One region of the Luteimonas campi genome, then DNA from elsewhere that is predicted to be linked to it. Evidence: predicted binding sites of a transcription regulator. Region 1 holds the regulator's gene; each other region holds the start of a gene.

Region 1 (6,163 bases):
GCGAATCAAGCGCTTCACCGCCCCCGACATGCGCACCGCCCTGCGCATGGTCCGCGACGAGCAGGGTCCCGATGCGGTGATCCTGTCCACGCGCCCCGGCGCCGGCGGTGCCGGCATCGAGGTGGTCGCGGCCACCGACTACGACGAGGCGCTGGTGGCGCAGGCGCTGCGGGCCGCGGCGCCGGCCGCGGACGAGGGGCCGGCCCGCCCGCAGCCTGGACAGGCACCGGCCCAGGCCCGCGGCGCGACCGCTGCCGCGACGGCGGCTGCCTCCGGCAGCGTGGCCGCACCGCGCGAGACGCTGATGTCGCGGGCACGCGCCGTGTTCCGGATCGGCGAGGGTCCGACGCTGGCGGAGCTCACCGCGGCCCAGGCGACGGCCGAGTCGCCGGCGCCTGCCATGCCCGGCCCGGAGCGGATGCCGGCCCAGCCGCAGCGGGCGCCCGCACAGGCCGTCGTGTCCGCCCCGGCATCCACGGCGGCGCCGTCCGCGGCAAGCGCCTCGGCGCGTCCTGCCGTTCCAGTTTCCGTTCCTGCCCCGACCCCGCCTCCGGCGCAGGCCTGGGCGGAACCGGTCGCGGCCGCCGCGCCGCTCGCTGCGGCCGTGCCCGCGCCGGTGACGGCCACGCCTTCCGCACCCGTGTCCAGCCGCTTCGACGAGATGATGGCCGCGCTCGATGCGGCGCCGCGCCGGGCGCCGGCCGCGGGCGAAGCGCGCCCCGCCATGGTGGGCGGCGACGCCGAGGACTTCGTGCCGCTGCTGCCCGACAACATCCCGATGCCGCAGCGGCCCGGCGCCGAGGACGCGACCGCCGCGCCGGCCGCGCCGGTCGTGCCGCCTGTGGCCGCCAGCTTCGTTCCCGAGCGTCCCGAGTGGATGCCCTCGCCGGCCGATGCGGCTGCCGCCAGCGCCGCGACGGCCGAGGCCGCGGCGATCCCGTCGCCGCCGGCGCCACGCACGCTGCAAGTGGTGGCCACGCCGGAGGCCGATCCCGCCATCGTCGCGATGCGCGAGGAGATGGCGCGGATGCGCCAGCTGATGGAAACCCAGATGGAGCAGCTCTCGCTCGAGCGCCTGCGCGGCTCGCCTGCGCGCGCCGCGGTGCTCGACGCGCTCGCGGCCTACGGTTGCGACGAGTCGCTGGCCCAGGCCGTGGCCGAACGCATCGACCCGCGCCTGCCGGCCGACCGGATCCGCGCGCCGATGCTGGCCGAGCTGGCCGGCCTGCTCGGCGTGCTGCACAGCGAGCCGCTGGAAGACGGCGGCGTGATCGCGCTGGTCGGCCCCACCGGCGCCGGCAAAACCACCACGGCGGCCAAGCTGGCCGCGCGCTTCGCCGCCCGCCACCGCGCCCGCGACGTAGCCCTGGTGACCACCGACTGCCAGCGTCCCGGCGCCCGCGAGCAGTTGCAGGCCTATGGCCGCCGGCTCGGCATCACCGTCTGCGAGGCCGAAGGGCCGGAGCGGCTGCAGGACACCCTGGCGCAGCTGGTCGACTACCCGCTGGTGCTGGTCGACACCGCCGGCCACGCGGTGCGCGACCGCTCGGTGTTCAGCCAGATCCTGTGGCTGCGCGCGGCCAGGCGCGTGCGCAGCCTGCTGGTGCTGCCGGCCAACGCCCATCCGCACGACCTCGACGAGGTGGTCCGCCGCTATCGCCCGGCCAAGCCCGAGGGCGTGGTGCTGACCAAGCTCGACGAGGCCGGCCGCCCGGGTTCGGCGCTCTCGGTCCTGGCCCGCCATGGCCTGGGACTTGCCTATACGACGCAAGGCCAGGAGGTGCCGTCCGACCTCGACGCCGCCGACGCGACCCGCCTCGTCCAGTCACTGGAGAAATCCCGCCGTGCTGCCGATAACCCCCTCGCCACCGAGGACCACCATGCAGTTGCCTGACCCCATCGCGCCCGTTTCCGCCGCAGACAAGGCCCCCGGCCCGGTCCGTGTGATCGCCGTCGCCAGCGGCAAGGGCGGCGTCGGCAAGACCTCGGTCTCGGTCAACCTGGCCACCGCCCTGGTCAACGCCGGCCAGCGCACCCTGCTGCTGGACACCGACCTGGGCCTGGCCAACGTCGACGTGATGCTCGGCCTGACCCCGCGCCACACCCTGGCCGACGTGTTCGCCGACCGCTGCGAGCTGCGCGACACCGTGATCGAGGCCGCCAGCGGCCTGCTGGTGGTGCCGGCGGCCTCGGGCAAGCGCCACATGACCGAGCTCAGCCCGGCCCAGCACGTGGGCCTGGTGCACGCGTTCTCGCAGCTCGACCTGGACCTCGACGCGATGGTGGTGGACAACGCCGCCGGCATCGCCGATGGCGTGCTCACTTTCTGCCAGGCCGCGCAGGACGTGATCGTGGTGGTCTGCGACGAGCCGGCGTCGGTCACGGACGCCTATGCCCTGATCAAGGTGCTCAGCCGCGACCGCGGCGTGAGCCGGGTGCAGGTGCTGGCCAACCAGGTGCAGGATCCGGGCGAAGGCCGCCAGCTGTTCGAGAAGCTGCAGCGGGTCAGCGCCCGCTTCCTCGACGTCACCCTCAACTACCTCGGCGCGATCCCTCGCGACGAGTGGCTGCGCCGCGCGGTGCAGCGCCAGGAAGCGGTGGTCGACGCGTTCCCGTCCTCGCCCTCGGCGATCGCGTTCCGCGACATCGCCCGCCGTTCGCGCCAGTGGCAGTCGCCGCCCGGCGCGCGCGGCCATGTCGAATTCTTCCTCGAGCGCCTGGTGTCGGCCCCGGCCGCCGCCGCGCGGGGGGCGGCCGCATGAACGCGCTGGCGACCGCGCGCTACCGCGCCAACCAGCAAGGCTCCACCGCCGAGGTCGTGGAGAAGCACGGCGAGCTGGTGCGCCGCATCGCCCACCACCTGGCCGCGCGCCTGCCGGCCAGCGTCGAGATCGACGACCTGATCCAGGCCGGCATGCTCGGCCTGATCGACGCCGCGCACAATTTCCAGTCCGACCAGGGCGCGGCCTTCGAGACCTACGCCTCGATCCGCATCCGCGGCGCCATGATCGACGAGATCCGCCGCGGCGACTGGGTGCCGCGCTCGGTGCACCGGCGCTACCGCGACATCGTCGCCGCCACCCGCGAAGTCGAGCAGCGCACCGGCCAGGCCGCCACCGCGCAGCAGGTGGCCGCGGCGATGGAGGTGCCGCTGGACGAGTACTACGCGATGGTCGAGAACGCCGCGCGCGGCCAGCTGGTGAGCCTGGACGCGCACATGGACGAGCACGACGGCGAACCGCGCCTGGCCAGCGACGGCAACGCCAGCCCCGCGCGCGAGTTCGAGCAGGTCGCGTTCCGCGACGCGCTGGCGGAGGCCATCGACGCCCTGCCCGAACGCGAGCGCCTGGTGCTGTCGCTGTACTACGAGCAGGAACTGAACCTGCGCGAGATCGGCGCGGTGCTGGGCGTGAGCGAATCGCGCGCCTGCCAGATCCACGGCCAGGCCGCGGTGCGCCTGCGCGCGCGGCTGGCCGACTGGCGCCGCGACGGCGACGACGACGACTACCTGCCCTGAGCACAACCGGTGCGGCCCCCGCACGCAACCAAGAGGTCCGCATGGACAAGAACATCCGCATCCTGATCGTCGACGACTTCTCGACCATGCGTCGCATCGTCAAGAACCTGCTCAACGATCTTGGATTCTTCAACACCACCGAGGCCGACGACGGCACCACCGCCCTGGTGGAGCTGCGCAAGGGCCCCTTCGACCTGGTGATCACCGACTGGAACATGCCCGGCATGCCCGGCATCGACCTGCTCAAGGCGATCCGCGCCGATGCCGCGCTGGCCAGGACCCCGGTGCTGATGGTGACCGCCGAAGCCAAGCGCGAACAGATCATCGAAGCCGCGCAGGCGGGCGTGAACGGCTACGTGATCAAGCCTTTCACCGCGGCCACGCTGGGCGACAAGCTGGGCAAGGTGTTCGAACGCCTCGGGGCGACCGCATGACCGCGGCGCCCGCCGCCACCGCGCCGGGCGCCGGCCTGGGCGACGAACGCGCGGCCCTGATCGACTGCCTGCACGCCGCGCTGGCCGCGCTGGAGCAGCAGGACGACGCAGCCTGGCGCAGCGCCGTGGACGCGTTGATCCAGTGGCGCAGCCAGCCGCTGGTGCTGGGCCTGGTCAAGCTTGCGCGCGAGCTGGAGCAGGCGCTGGGCACCGGCAGCGGCGGCGGTTCGCTGGCCGAGGCCTGCCTGCGCCTGGAGCACGTGGTCAAGGTCAGCGAGGACGCCAGCCACCACACCCTGGACCTGATCCAGGAATGCGCCGGCCTGCTGGCGACCCTGCCGGGCGCCGACGCCGAGGCGCACGCCGCGACCCTGGCCGGCATCCGCAGCCGGCTGTCGGAGATGACTGCCGCCCAGGGCTACCAGGACCTCACCGGCCAGATCATCCGCCGCGTGGTCGAACTGGTCCGCACCGTGGACGCGGGCCTGGGCGCATATGCCCCGGGCGATGCGCGCCCGCTGCAGCTGTCCAGCCAAGGCCACGGCCCCTCGATCCAGGGCCTGGATGCGCCGGCCGCGAGCCAGGACGACGCCAACAGCCTGCTCTCGTCGCTGGGGCTGTAGCGCGATGTCGTCGGCCGTCTCCGATATCTGCGCCGACTTCCTGGTCGAGGTCGGCGAGATCCTCGACCAGCTCGGCGAGCAGATGGTCGCGCTCGAGCGCGCGCCCGCCGATCGCGAATGCCTGAACGCGGTGTTCCGCGGCTTCCACACCATCAAGGGCGGCGCCGGCTTCCTCGACTTCACCACCATGGTGGCGGTATGCCACGCGGTCGAGGACCGCCTCAACGCCGCCCGCGACGGCAGCGCGCCGCTCGACGCGGCTGCCTTCGACGGCGTGCAGCAGGGCATCGACCTGCTGGTCGACATGCTCCACTGCATCTCCGGCGGGGTCGAACCCGAACCCGCGCCCGAAGCCCTGCTCGCCGCCCTGCGCGCGGGCGCTGCGACGACGCCCGCGACGGCCGCGCCGGTGGCGGACATCGTCGCGCCCGCAGCGGGCGACAGCGACTCGCTCGACGATCTCGATTTCGAAGCCCTGCTCGACAGCCTGCACGGCGCTGGCGGCGTGCCCGGCGAACAGCCGGCGCCCGCCCCCGTGGCGCCGCCACCGGCAGCGCCTGCGCCCGCACCGCGCCCCGCGGCGCCGTCGCGCCCCGCCGCGGCCGCGCAGGCCGAGCCGACCGATGTGACCGTGCGCGTGGACGTGCGCCGCCTCGACGCCATGGTCAACCTGGTCGGCGAGCTGGTGCTGGCGCGCAACCGTCTCAAGACCCTGCGCCCGCGCCTGCGCGACGACGACCTCGACCGCGCCGTGGCCGCGCTCGACGTCGCCACCTCGCGCCTGCAGGGCGCGGTGATGACCGCGCGCATGCAGCCGGTGGGCCGCGTGTTCGCGCGCTTCCCGAAGCTGGCCCGGGATGTCGCCCGCCAGCTCGACAAGCAGGTGCAGCTGGACGTGTCCGGTGCCGACACCGAACTCGACCGCAACCTGGTGGAGGCGCTGGCCGATCCGCTGGTGCATCTGGTCCGCAACGCCATCGACCACGGCATCGAGAGCCCGGCGGCGCGGCGCCGCGCCGGCAAGCCCGAGCTGGGCGTGGTGCGGATCAGCGCGCAGCAGGAAGGCGACCATGTCGCCATCGAGGTGCGCGACGACGGTGCCGGCATCGACCCCGACCGGATCCGGCGCAAAGCGGTGGAGAAGGGCCTGATCGACGACGACGCGGCCGCGCGCCTGTCCAGCGACGAATGCCTGCAGCTGCTGTTCCTGCCCGGCTTCTCCACCCGCGATGCGGTCAGCGACCTGTCCGGCCGTGGCGTGGGCATGGACGTGGTGCAGTCGCGCATCCGCGAGCTGTCGGGCACCGTGCAGATCCATTCCGAGGTCGGCGCCGGCTCGCGCTTCGCGATCCGCGTGCCGCTGACCCTGGCGATCCTGCCGACCCTGCTGGTGGAAGTGGGCGGCGATGTCTACGCGCTGCCGCTGGTACGCGTGGTCGAAGTGCTGTCGCACGATCCGGGCAGGGCGCTGTGGATCGACGGCCAGCGCGTGCTCGACCTGCGCCAGCAGCCGCTGCCGCTGCTGGGCCTGCGCGAGTGGCTGGGCATGGCGCCGGCGCCCCTGCCCGACTCGACCTGCGTGGTGCTGC
Region 2 (6,163 bases), on a different contig from region 1:
ACCGCCCGCTACAGCCTGCGCGAAGACGGACGCATCGACGTGGTGAACCAGTGCAGCGACGATGCGGGCAACCGCATCGAGGCCCGCGCCATCGCACGCCGGGTGGGCGAGAGCACCTCGAAGCTCGAAGTGCGGTTCGCCCCCGCCTTCCTGTCGTTCCTGCCGATGGTGTGGGGCGATTACTGGATCCTCGACCTGGACCCCGACTACCGCTGGGCGATCGTCGGATCGCCCGACAGGAAGTACCTGTGGTTCCTCACGCGGGAGCAGGCGTTTCCGCAGGACCAGCTGGATGCGCTCATCGCCAGGGCGAATGGCCTGGGCTACGACACCTCGCGCCTGATCCGCACGCCGCAGCGCTGAGGTGCGGGCGGCGCGGCCGGGTCGCACCTGGATGTTGCGGGGCGGCCGCGGCAACGCCTTCGATCGCGCGCGTGTCCAGTTCCGGTGCCGCGGGCAGGGTCGACTGCCAGCCGCTGCCGGCTTCCGGCAGCGTCATGCTCCTCCCTGCCCAGCGCAACGCGACAGCGCGTCGCCTCAGCCCTCCGCGGCCGCGGCTTCCAACGCGTCCACTACCCCGTCCCAGGCGGCGTCCAGGTCCACTTCGCCGCCCTCGAACCACACCGCCCGCAGGCGGCGCGTGTCGCGGATGTCGGTCGGCGGATCGCCCTCGACCACCAGGATGTCGGCGATCGCGCCGGCTTCCAGTCGCCCCAGGTCGTCGCGGCCCAGGATGTCGGCGGCCACGTGGGTTGCCGACTGCAGGGCCTGGACCGGGCTGAGCCCAGCCTCCACCAGCGCCAGCAGCTCCTGGTGCAGGGCGGGGCCGGGCAGCATCCACGGCGCGGCGGGCAGGTCGGAGCCTGCCCCCACCGCGACCCCCGCCGCGACCAGGCGCGGCAGCAGCGCTCCGGCCAGGCGCAGGTCGGCCGCGCTGCGCGCCGCATTGCGCTCGCTCGACAGTCCACTGGCCAGGTAATCCCAGTAGCCCTCGAAGTGGCTGCGCATGCGCGCCGCACCGGGCAGGTCGTCGATGGCCAGGCTGCCGGGCGCGTCGAACTGGCGGAAGTTGCCGACGGTGGGCACCACCGCCATGCCGCTGTCTGCGATCTCGCCGGCCAGCCGGTCGAGCAGGGCCTCGTCCAGCGTCGCGGCCAGCGGGTCGCCGCCCAGCCGGCGATAGGCCAGGGCCGCGCCCGACAGGTGCTCCAGCGTGGACACGCCGGCGCGCGCGGCCTGCAGCGCATCCAGCTGCGCGCCGTCCAGGCCGCGGGTGAGCATCAGGCCCAGGTCCGCCATCACCGGCAGGCCGGCGTCGCGCGCGCTGCGTACGGCTGCGTCCATCGCCGCGGGCGGCAGCTGGTCGTAGAGCTTGATCCACTGCGCGCCGCCCTGGGCGAGCGCACGCACTGCGGCGGCGGCGTCGTCCGCCCCGGCGACCGTGATCGGCATGAGTTCCTCCAGCGGCCCGCTGCCCAGTGGCGATGGCGCATCGCCCAGCACGCTGGCCGGGCCATCGAGCGCCGGGCCGCTGGCGACGATGCGCGGCGCGCCGGCGCTGTGCCGAAGCGCGGCCAGCATGGCCAGCGTGTTGTTGGCATCGCGCACCGTGGTCACGCCCGCCGGGACGAACGCGCCGATGTAGTGCGGGCGCGCATGCACGTGCAGGTCGATCAGTCCCGGCAGCAGCATCGCCCGGCCGTAATCGTGCACGGCCGCGTCGCGGCCCCACTTGCAGTCATCGACCGGGCCCGCGCAGCGGATGCGCCCGTCCGCCACCACCACCACGCCCTCCGGCACCACCTGGCCGCTGCGGGCGTCGAACAGCCGGCCCAGCAGCAGGGCGCTGGATGGCGTCGGCGATGGCGCGGCCGCGAGGGCAGTACTGCACAGCGCCAGCGCGGCAGCCAGCAGCAGGGGCGCGGCGAACGCCCGGGGCAGGACAGAACGCATGCGGAGATCCGGTGGGAAGGTGGGCGCGCATTCTAGGGCCGCGTGCGGCATCGGGCGATGGCGATGCATGGTCTGGAGCCCGTTTGCCGGATCCGGCGATCAGTACAGCGTCCCAAGCGCCATCCCGCGGTCGGCATCGGTGTTCGATACCGGCGCGACCACGCTGGCGAAGCGTCGGCCCAAGACCGCCACGCGACGGCGGCACCCATCGCTGCCCGTGCAGCTGCATGGCGAGTGGGAGCACGACCGTTTCGATTGCAGCTGATACTTTTCCTGGGCGCTTGCCTTGCAGGACACGACCTCACCGGGCGCTCGGGCGCGGCGAAATTGTGTAATGTCCGGGTCTCTTCCGCCGAAGGATTCCTGCCATGCGCCTCCGGGTGTCCGCCTGCCTGCTGGTCGTGCTCGGCCTGTGCGCCAGCAGCGTCCCCGCCCACTTCAGCGTGGACATGAGCGAGACCCACAAGTCGCGCTACGGGCCCGGCGAGATCAAGAGCGCGCCCTGCGGACGCCCCGAGGGCGAGCGCGGCACGAATGTCTACACCTACGCGCCCGGCGAGACCATCGAACTGGCCTGGACCGAGTACGTCGGGCATCCGGGCTACTACCGCATCGCCTTCGACAACGACGGCGACGACGACTTCCGCGATCCCGCCAGCATCAATCCGGCAGGACGCACCTGCAGGGTGGGCGAGCCCAACTGCGGCACGGGCGACTTCTACAACAACAAGACCGTGCTGATCGACGACTTCGGCCGGCACGACGATCGACCGGACGGCAAGCGCTATTCAGTCGAGGTCAAACTGCCCGACGTGGAATGCGAGAACTGCACCCTGCAGATCATCCAGGCCATGACCGAACTCGACAAGGCGCCTTACGACCCCTCGGCCGAGGACGCCGACGACCTGTACTACCAGTGCATCGACCTGCGGCTGCGGCGGGACAGCTAGCCGCGCCTCACAGGCTGAGCAGGCCGGGCACGGGCCGCGTCACGACATCCGCACCGATGCCGCCCAAAGGTCGCTCCGGATGCGCGACCGGCCAGCTGGCCCGTCCGTGTTCCGGAGGGCAGGGCGCATCGGCTGCCTGCCTCGCCCACTCCACCCGGTTGCGCCCGGCGGACTTGCCGCGATAGAGCGCCGCGTCCGCCGCCTGCATCGCCCGCGCCAGCGAGGCCTCGTCGGTGAAGCGCCCCGAGATGCCCACGGTGACGGTGCAGCGCAGTCCGTCGCGGCCCGGCGCCTGCAGCATCACCGTCGAGGCGATGGCGCAGCGGATGCGCTCGGCCACCTGCCAGGCGGTCCGGTCGTCGGCCCCCAGGCAGACCGCCGCGAACTCCTCGCCGCCCATCCGGCAGACCAGGTCGTCCTCGCGGACTGCCGCCCGCAGCACATCGGCCACGGCGCACAGCGCCGCGTCCCCGGCCTGATGGCCGTACCGGTCGTTGATGCGCTTGAAATGGTCCACGTCGATCACTAACAGGCGCGCGCCGGCGCTGCTGCGCCGGAAGTGCAGGTTCAAAGCCTCGGTGAGGCCGCGCCGGTTGAGCAGCTGCGTCAGCGGGTCGCGCGCGGCCACGCTGCGGAGCGTGTCGGTCAGCCGGCGCAGCACCAGCCATACGATGGACGGCGGGATGATGGTCGCCAGCGAGCACATGTACACGTAGAAGACCATCTGGAACTGGCCATCCATGCTCAATGCCGCCAGGCCACCCGACAGCAGCTTGACCAGCTTGGCGACGTTCAGCACGCAGATGCCGCCGATCAGCAGGACGAACACCACGACCTCGCCACGAAGATCGCGGGCGAAGGTGCGCAGGCCCACCAGCAGCGCACCGACCATGACCGCGAAGCACAGCGCGCATACCGCCGAGAGCAGCGCATAGCGCGCAACCGTGCCCCAGACCGCCTCGACCACGGCCTGCGCGGCCGCATAGCCGAAGCCCAGCAGCACCAGCGGGATCAGCAACGGCGGCCGGCGACCGAAGAAGCGCGCACCGCCCACGGCATAGGCCAGCAGCGCGCACAGCGTGAGCGAGTGGTTGACCACGCTCATCGCGCTCCATCCCGGCGGGCCTTCCAGCAGCTGCAGCACGTAGGCCGAACCCAGCGCGAGGTTGCCCACCGCGAATGCATCCGTCCCCATCTTCTCGCCGCCCAGGCGCCGGCTGATGAGCAGGAACATCACGGTGAAGCTCAGCAGGTAGACGCAGAGCATGCCGACGAGGAGGGTGGCGATCATCAGCGTTCGAAGCCAGGCAGCAGCGGATGCGGGAGGGGCAGCTGCGCACCGGCGGTGGCCTGGCGCAGCGATGGGGGAAGCATCCTTGCGGCGAGCGGCCGGCCGCACGGCCGCATCGTGTCGAACGCCCGTCCGGCCCCGAGGGCCTGAGAAGGCAACGGCCGCGCCGCCGCAAACTTGAGCGCCGGCCGCCTGTTCCCGGAGCGGGTCCATCCCGCGGCGCCGCCTGCCGCAGCGCGGGCACCGCGCCCGCGGACAGGGCCTAGACGAAGAAAGGCGGACCGAAGCCCGCCTTTCCGTTCTTCCGGCATTGCCTCGGGGCTTACTCGGTGGCGGCGCCACCCACCGTCAGGCCGCTGGTGTCGACATTGGTCACGCCCTTGATGTCGCGCGCGATGCGCGTCGCGGCATCGACCTGGGCCTGGCTCTCGACCTGGCCACGCAGCGTGACCACGCCGTTGAGCGTATCGACGTTGATGTCGAGGCCGGAGACCTCGGTGTCGGCCAGCAGCGACGACTTCACCTTGGTGGTGATCCAGGTATCGTCGACGGGCTGGTCGGACGCCTGGCCATCGCCCAGACTGGCATCGGCGGTCGCGTCCATGGCCGGATTCGTGGTGGCCGTATCGGCGGTCATCGGATCGGTGTTCATCGGGTCGGTGGCCGGCGGGGTGGCCTGGTCGGCCGGCGTGGTGGCCGGGGCCATGTCGGCATCGGCCGCAGCCTGGTTATCGGTATCGGCAGCGCAGCCCACGGCGAGCGCGAGCGCGGACGACAGGGCAATGGCGAGGGGAATGCGGGACATCTTCATGAGGTGACTCCTTGGGCGGGAACGCACGGAGTGTGCGCAGGCCCCTGTCCACGACGCGTGACTGCGCGACCGCCAGCATTAATCCGGCTTAAGCGGCCTGGGGCGCGCGAGCTGAACGCCTGGACGGCCATCCACGCCGGATGAGCAGCCTCTCGCTCCGACGCCATAGAGGCCACTGCAGCCGAGGTTCCCGCTGCCGTACCTCACTGATATCCATGGCCAGTTCGACCGGTCCTGCAGCAGGGATCGCGCAACGCAGGCCGACATGGTTCGGTGGTCACTTCAGACTTTCCGCGTCACCCGGCGCCGCGCCCCTGCTCGCGTTTCCAGTCGTCGGTGAGCATGCCCGAATAGCCCCAGTCCTCTTCCGCGATTTCCTGGATCACGATGTGGATGTGTTCCGGCTGCTTGTGCAGCACCCGGACCAGGGTGGCGGTCATTTCCCGCACCAGTTCGGCTTTCTGCGCGCGGGTGGCGCCCCTGGTGATCTGCAGGTTCACGTACGGCATTCGGTGGCTCCTGATGGGCGGGTGCGACACGTTTCGGCAGAAGCCGGGGCGGATGGCGGAGCGGGCCCGCGGCAGGCGCGAGCCGCCTCAAGGCGGTTGCCCCGATTCCGGCGCGAACCTTTGGGCGTGATCGCCGATGACATGGCTCAATCGGGCCGGCGCGCCCTGTATTCGGCGACCGTCTGCGCGGCGGTCGGGTTCGACATCGCCATGCCGTTGATGAACACCGCGGGAGCGCCGCGCTTGAACACTTCGATCGCGCGGTCCACGCCGGCCATCTGTTCGGCCGTTGGGTCCGCGAGATCGAACGAGAACGCGTCGCTCCTGACCACTGGAATGCCCTGCCGGGCCAGTTCCTGGACAAGCATCTCGGTGCGCTGCGCCTGCTCGGAGGGGCAGTTGCGTGGCGCGAGCACCAGGACCGAGCCGCGCGACACGCCGCCGGGCCTCTCGACCGGCACGAAACCGTTCGCGCTCGTGGCGACTTCGGCCAGAGGGTCGGCCTTCGGCCACAGCTGGTAGGCGCCGTACAGCGCGCAGAGCAGCATCAGCATCATCGCGATTCGCACGAACACCTCCCCAGGTCGAGCGGTGGCTTGGCCGGCTGCGGTGCGCCAGCGCCGGGCGGCGCCTCAGCCGCCGGCGCGCG
Region 3 (6,163 bases), on a different contig from region 1:
TCGCGCGCAGGGCCGCGCCCGAGTCGGTGGTGAAGAAGGGGTTGCCGGTGCCGGCGGCGAAGATCGCGATCCGGCCCTTTTCCAGGTGGCGGATGGCGCGCCGGCGGATGTAGTCCTCGCAGACGTCGTTGATCTTGATCGCGCTCATCACCCGGACCTTGCCGCCGAGCTTTTCCAGCGCATCCTGCATGGCCAGCGCGTTGATCACCGTGGCGAGCATGCCCATCTGGTCGCCGGTCACCCGGTCCATGCCGCCGGCGGCCAGGCCGGCGCCACGGAAGATGTTGCCGCCACCGATCACCACGCCGACCTCGGCCCCGGCCTGCTGGGCTTCGATGATCTCGCGCGCCAGGCGGCCGATCACCTTCGGGTCGATGCCGTAATCCTCGTCGCCCATCAGCGCCTCGCCGGAAAGTTTGAGCAGGATGCGGCGATAGGCGAGTTGCGACATGGGGATCTCGGGGGGAGGCGGGCAAACGCGGGGATTCTAGCGGATCACAGGTACAGGCGAAGGATCCGTGCAGGCGATGGCGTGCTGGCGGGCGGCCAGGTCGGTCCAGCCGTGGCACGGGGGCGCGCGCCCGTAGCGTCGCTGCCGCGGATCAGGCCCCGGGGTCGGCGCCGTGGGGCGCGACCCGGTTGCGACCCTGGCGCTTGGCTCCGTACAGGGCCTGGTCGGCCGCGTTCAGCAGTTCGCGCGCGTTGCCGAAGCGCTCGTGCTCGCCGTGGGTGGCCAGCCCGGCAGAGAAGGTCACGTACAGCGGGATGCTCTCGACGATCGCCATCGGCGTCCGCGCGACTTCCTCGAGGATGCGCCGGATCACCGCGGACGCGGCATCGATGCCGGAGTTGCCCAGCACCACCAGGAACTCCTCGCCGCCGTAGCGCGCGATCAGGTCGGCGCTGCGCAACCGGCGCGACAGCATCCGGGCGAACTCGCTCAGCACCTGGTCGCCGACGAGGTGGCCGTGGCGGTCGTTGACCCGCTTGAAATCGTCCAGGTCGATGAACGCCAGGGTCAGGGGCTGGCCGAGCCGGACCGAGGCCTCGAACTCCCGTTCCAGCACGTTCTCCAGCTGCAGCCGGTTGTACATGCCGGTCAGCGGGTCGCGCAGCGCCAGCTCCTCCAGCTGCCTCACGCGTTCGGCCGCGCCGTCCGCCTCGCTGCGCGCCTGCATGGCGTCCTGCAGCTGCTGCAGGTTGCGCAGGAGCAGGAGCTCGCGTGCGTGCTCGACGATCGCGTCCAGATGCTCCGGCTGCACGATGTGGACGTCGAACAGCGATGCGATGTCCGGTAGCGCATCGGCCATGCGGGTGACCAGGAGGTCGAACCGGGCCAGGTCGAGGCCCAGGCGCTCGCGGGTGGCCGCCAGCGCGCGCCGGCGTGCGTCGTGGGCGCTGTCGTCGCCATCGGCCAGCCACAGGTCGGCGAGCAGTCCGGAGGCGGCGACGCAGTCGTGGAAGCGGCTGTCGCCAGCGGCAACGGACTCGCTGGCGCCGATGGCCTGCTGCAGATAGGCCGGGAGGTTCCAGCGGGCGGCGATCCAGGCGCCGATCTCGGCGTGGTCGCTGCCCAGCGCTTCGCGTTCGCGCCGCAGCCTGTCGCCCGGATCCGCGGCGGCGCGCAGCAGCTCCCGGTAGAGCTCCGGCCGCACCTGCAGCAGGGCCAGCGCGCCGATGTCCTGCAGCAGGCCGGCCAGCATCAGCTCTTCCGGCCGGGTCACGCCCAGCTCCTCGCCCAGCAGCCGCGCCGCCATGGCGGCGAGCGCGCTGCGCCGCCAGAGCAGCGCCTGCTCGTCGCCCGGCTGCGTGCTGCGCATGCTGCGACTCAGCGACAGCCCCAGGGCCAGGCTCAAGGTGGCGTTGAGGCCGAGCAGGGTCAGTGCCTGGCCGAGGGTGGCAACCTGCCGGCGGTTGGCGTAGAGCGGCGAATTGGCGATGCGCAGCATGCGCGCGCTCAATGCGCTGTCCTGGGCGATGATCCGGGCCGTGGCGTCCAGGTCGGCATCCGGCTGCTGCGCCAGGTCGATGATGCGCAGCGCGATCGCGGGCGGCGAGGGCAGGGTGCGGCAGTGGCTCAGCGCGGCTTCGAGTTCGGGATGCATGCGGCCTGGCCAGGAGTACCCGGGACGGATATCGGCGCGGGCGGCCGATACCTTAGCCCAAACCGGCGGTGCCGCGAGGCCGAAACGGAAGAAGCCGCGGTTTCCCGCGGCTTCTTCCGGTATCGCGTGTCGCCCCGGCCTCAGGCCAGGCCGGCCTGCTTCATCACTTCGGCCGCGTAGTCCTCGACCACCTTCTCGATGCCCTCGCCGACGGCCAGGCGCTGGAAGCCGACGACTTCCGCGCCGGCGGCCTTGAGCACGGCCTCGACGGTCTTGTCGGTGTCGAGCACGTAGGGCTGGCCGTACAGGCTGACCTCGTTGACGATCTTGGCGATCTTGCCGCCGATGATCTTCTCCAGGATCTCGGCCGGCTTCGAGCGGTCCTTCTCGGACATCTTGGCCAGTTCGATTTCCTTTTCCTTGGCCACGAATTCGGCCGGCACGTCGCTCTGCTTGTTGTGCGGCGGGTTCATCGCCGCGACATGCATCGCCAGGCCACGGGCCAGCTCGGCGTCGCCGCCCTTGAGTTCGACCAGCACGCCGATCTTGCCGCCGTGCACGTAGGCCGCGACGGTATTGGCGCTGTCGATCGCCGCGACGCGGCGCACCTGCACGTTCTCGCCGACCTTGGCGATGACGGCGGCGCGGGCTTCCTCGACGGTCTCGCCCGAGCCCAGCTTCGCGGACTTGAGGGCCTCGGCATCGCTGGCGCCGGCGGCCAGGGCGGCCTGGGCCACGGCCTCGGCGAAGCCCTTGAAGTTGTCGTCGTTGGCGACGAAGTCGGTCTCGGAATTGATCTCGACCAGCACGGCCTTGCCGCCATCCTGGGCGCTGACGATCCGGCCTTCGGCCGCGACGCGGCTGGCCTTCTTGTCGGCCTTGGCCAGGCCGGACTTGCGCAGGCCCTCGGCCGCGGCATCGACGTCGCCGTTGTGTTCGGTGAGCGCCTTCTTGCACTCCATCATGCCGGCGCCGGTGCGCTCGCGCAGTTCCTTGACCAGGGATGCGGTGATTTCCATGGGGACCTCGATTCGAAGAAAGACGGGCGGGGCGCAGCCCGCCGTGGGATTCAATGCGGCATTGGATGGGGCCGCAGGCCCGGGAACGCAACCGCGGCAGCCTGCCGCGGTCGCGTTGCGACGCGATTACTCGGTCGCGGCGGCTTCGCCGGCGTCCTTCTTCGCCGGGGCGCGGCGGGCGGGCTTGCCTTCGGACTCGCTGAAGTCCTCTTCGCGCACGCTGGCGGCGTTCGGGGCGGAGGCCTTGCCCTCGAGCACGGCATCGGCCGCGGCGCGGGCGTACAGCTGCACGGCGCGGATGGCGTCGTCGTTGCCGGGGATGGCGTAGTCGACCAGGGCCGGGTCGTAATTGGTGTCGACCACCGCGATCACCGGGATGCCGAGCTTCTTGGCTTCCTTGACCGCGATGTCCTCATGGCCGATGTCGATCACGAACAGCGCGTCGGGCAGGCGGTTGAGGTCCTTGAGGCCCCCCAGCGAGGCCAGCAGCTTCTCGCGCTCGCGGCGCAGGCCCAGCACTTCGTGCTTGACCAGCTTTTCGAAGGTGCCATCGGTCTCGGCCGCTTCCAGTTCCTTCAGGCGCGCCACCGACTGCTTGACGGTGCGGAAGTTGGTCAGCGTGCCGCCCAGCCAGCGCTGGGTCATGTAGGGCATGCCGCAACGCTCGGCCTCTTCCTTCACCGCCTCGCGCGCGCTGCGCTTGGTGCCGACGAACAGCACGATGCCGCGCTTCTGGGCGATGCCCGAGATGAAGTTCATCGCGTCGTTGAACAGCGGAACCGTCTTCTCGAGGTTGATGATGTGGATCTTGCCGCGGGCGCCGAAGATGTACGGCGCCATCTTGGGGTTCCAGTAGCGCGTCTGGTGGCCGAAATGGACGCCGGCTTCCAGCATCTGGCGCATGGTGATCTGGGGCATTGCAGGACACTCCTGACAGGGGAACCGCCGCCCGGGTCTGTGATGGGCGGTGCGCGCCCGCTAGGCGGGCCGCGTGGTTCCGGGGTTGGGCCTCCCTGCCGCCTCCGTGGCCAGATCCCGGTCCTCGCGGAGCGGGACACCCCGGCACGGGTGTCTGCGGCAGGTGTGTATTCGCCTGCGTCTTGGGGGACGCCACGCCCGGCGTGGGCGGCTGGCTGGCGGCAGGGCCAGGCACAGCCGCGGAATGATAGCTCGCGGCGGCGTCCCAGGCAAACCGGCGGCGGGGCGCTACGGTGGGCCGTGCCGGGCTGCCCGGGCCGGCTCGGCGTCCGCCGGGATCCGGGCCTCGCCGACGGCGCCTTGCGAGGTCCGTGGAGCACCGGGCCGGCAGAGCGGCGCGGGCTCGGCGATAATGCCCGCATGACCATCTCCCTCAAGACTCCCGACGAGATCGAGAAGATGCGCGTGGCCGGGCGCCTGGCGGCCGAGGTGCTGCAGGTCGTCGCGCCCCATGTGAAGCCCGGCGTCAGCACCGACGAGCTCGACCGCATCTGTCACGACCACATCGTCAACGTGCAGAAGGCCACGCCGGCCAACCTCGGCTACAAGGGCTATCCCAAGACCACCTGCATCTCGGCCAACAACGTCATCTGCCACGGCATCCCCAACGAGGCCAAGGTGCTGAAGGACGGGGACATCATCAATATCGACGTCACCGTCATCAAGGACGGCTGGCATGGCGACACCAGCCGGATGTACTACGTCGGCACGCCGTCGGTGATGGCGCGGCGGCTGGTGGAGACCACCCGCGAGGCGCTGTTCCGCGGCATCCGCGTGGTGCGCCCGGGCGCCACCCTGGGCGATATCGGGCATGCCATCCAGGAGTTCGCCGAGGGCCAGCGTTTCAGCGTGGTGCGCGAGTACTGCGGACACGGCATCGGCAAGGTCTACCACGAGGACCCGCAGATCCTGCACTACGGCCGGCCGGGTGAGGGGGTTGTCCTGCAGCCCGGGATGACCTTCACCATCGAGCCGATGATCAACGAGGGCACGCGCTTCACCCGCCTGCTGCCCGACGGCTGGACCGTGGTCACCAAGGACCGCAAGCTCTCGGCGCAGTGGGAACACACCGTGGTGGTGACCGCCGATGGCGTGGAGATCCTGACCCGCCTGTCCGGCGACGACAACGATCTGTAGCCCGATGCCGCGGATGCCCGCCAACGGTTCGCCGCGGACGGCAGCTCTGCGCGGGGTTGATGCCAATGGCTGAGGTGGAGTCCCAGGCGGGCGACGACGACGCGGCCTGGGCCGCGGCCGCGGCCGAACAGCTGCGCGTGCAGGACGCCGGCTTCGCCGCGCGCTTCGACGCCGACGGCGATATCGAGCGGCTGCTGATGGCGCGGGTGATCGCGGTCGATGCGCTGGTCCGCCAGGCCTGGTCGCGGACGGTTCCACCGGATGCGGCCTTGACCCTGTTCGCGATCGGCGGCTACGGCCGCGGCGAACTGTTCCCGCGCTCGGACATCGACCTGCTGGTGCTGGTCGGCGACGATGCCGGCGAGGCCGATACCGCCGGCCTGTCGCGACTGTTCGCGCTGCTGTGGGATGCCGGCCTGCCGGTGGGGCACGCGGTCCGCACCCTGGCCCAGTGCACCCAGGCCGCGGCCGACGACCTGACCGTGATGACCTCGCTGATCGAGGCGCGGCCGCTGGTGGCCACGCCGGACATGGCCGCGCGCCTGGAGGCGGCGGTGTCGGTCGACCGGGTCTGGCCGGCGCGGGAGTTCTTCTACGCCAAGCGCGAGGAACTGCGTCAGCGCCACGCGCGCTTCGGCGACACCGCCGACAACCTCGAACCCAACATCAAGGAAGGCCCCGGGGGGCTGCGCGACATCCATACCCTGCGCTGGATGGCGCGGCGCGTGTTCGGCACCCGCGACATCGAATCGCTGATCCCGCTGGGGCACCTCGGCCTGGACGAGTACTCGGCGCTGGAGCGCGAATGGCGCGTGCTGTCGCGGTTGCGCTACGGCCTGCACCTGGTGGCCGGCAAGCGCGAGGAGCGGCTGCGCTTCGACTACCAGAAGACGCTGGCGGCCCGGTTGCAGCACCTGGACGATG

The links. Region 1 encodes FliA, which starts transcription of late flagellar genes. Its sites were predicted from a motif close to TAAAGTTTNNCNNNCNNNGGCCGATAA; they were not measured.
Region 2: a site for FliA is predicted at 4,349-4,375, ahead of ACQYVW_RS10375 (GGDEF domain-containing protein). Genes of this name have one in related genera too.
Region 3: a site for FliA is predicted at 2,134-2,160, ahead of ACQYVW_RS17215 (GGDEF domain-containing protein). Genes of this name have one in related genera too.

Annotation. Positions count from the first base shown of each region.
Region 1 is NZ_JBNWEM010000002.1:596,997-603,159, forward strand. Features, by position in the region: gene flhF (flagellar biosynthesis GTPase FlhF) at 1-1,894, shown strand, start outside; gene ACQYVW_RS07670 (MinD/ParA family protein) at 1,881-2,762, shown strand; gene ACQYVW_RS07675 (RNA polymerase sigma factor FliA) at 2,759-3,517, shown strand; gene cheY (chemotaxis response regulator CheY) at 3,559-3,951, shown strand; gene ACQYVW_RS07685 (protein phosphatase CheZ) at 3,948-4,574, shown strand; gene ACQYVW_RS07690 (chemotaxis protein CheA) at 4,579-6,163, shown strand, end outside.
Region 2 is NZ_JBNWEM010000003.1:103,810-109,972, forward strand. Features, by position in the region: gene ACQYVW_RS10360 (lipocalin family protein) at 1-363, shown strand, start outside; gene ACQYVW_RS10365 (amidohydrolase family protein) at 538-1,953, opposite strand; gene ACQYVW_RS10370 (SCE4755 family polysaccharide monooxygenase-like protein) at 2,322-2,903, shown strand; gene ACQYVW_RS10375 (GGDEF domain-containing protein) at 2,911-4,194, opposite strand; gene ACQYVW_RS10380 (BON domain-containing protein) at 4,517-5,005, opposite strand; gene ACQYVW_RS10385 (tautomerase family protein) at 5,302-5,514, opposite strand; gene ACQYVW_RS10390 (hypothetical protein) at 5,661-6,071, opposite strand.
Region 3 is NZ_JBNWEM010000009.1:18,749-24,911, reverse strand. Features, by position in the region: gene pyrH (UMP kinase) at 1-451, opposite strand, end outside; gene ACQYVW_RS17215 (GGDEF domain-containing protein) at 603-2,105, opposite strand; gene tsf (translation elongation factor Ts) at 2,246-3,124, opposite strand; gene rpsB (30S ribosomal protein S2) at 3,251-4,042, opposite strand; gene map (type I methionyl aminopeptidase) at 4,463-5,239, shown strand; gene glnD ([protein-PII] uridylyltransferase) at 5,305-6,163, shown strand, end outside.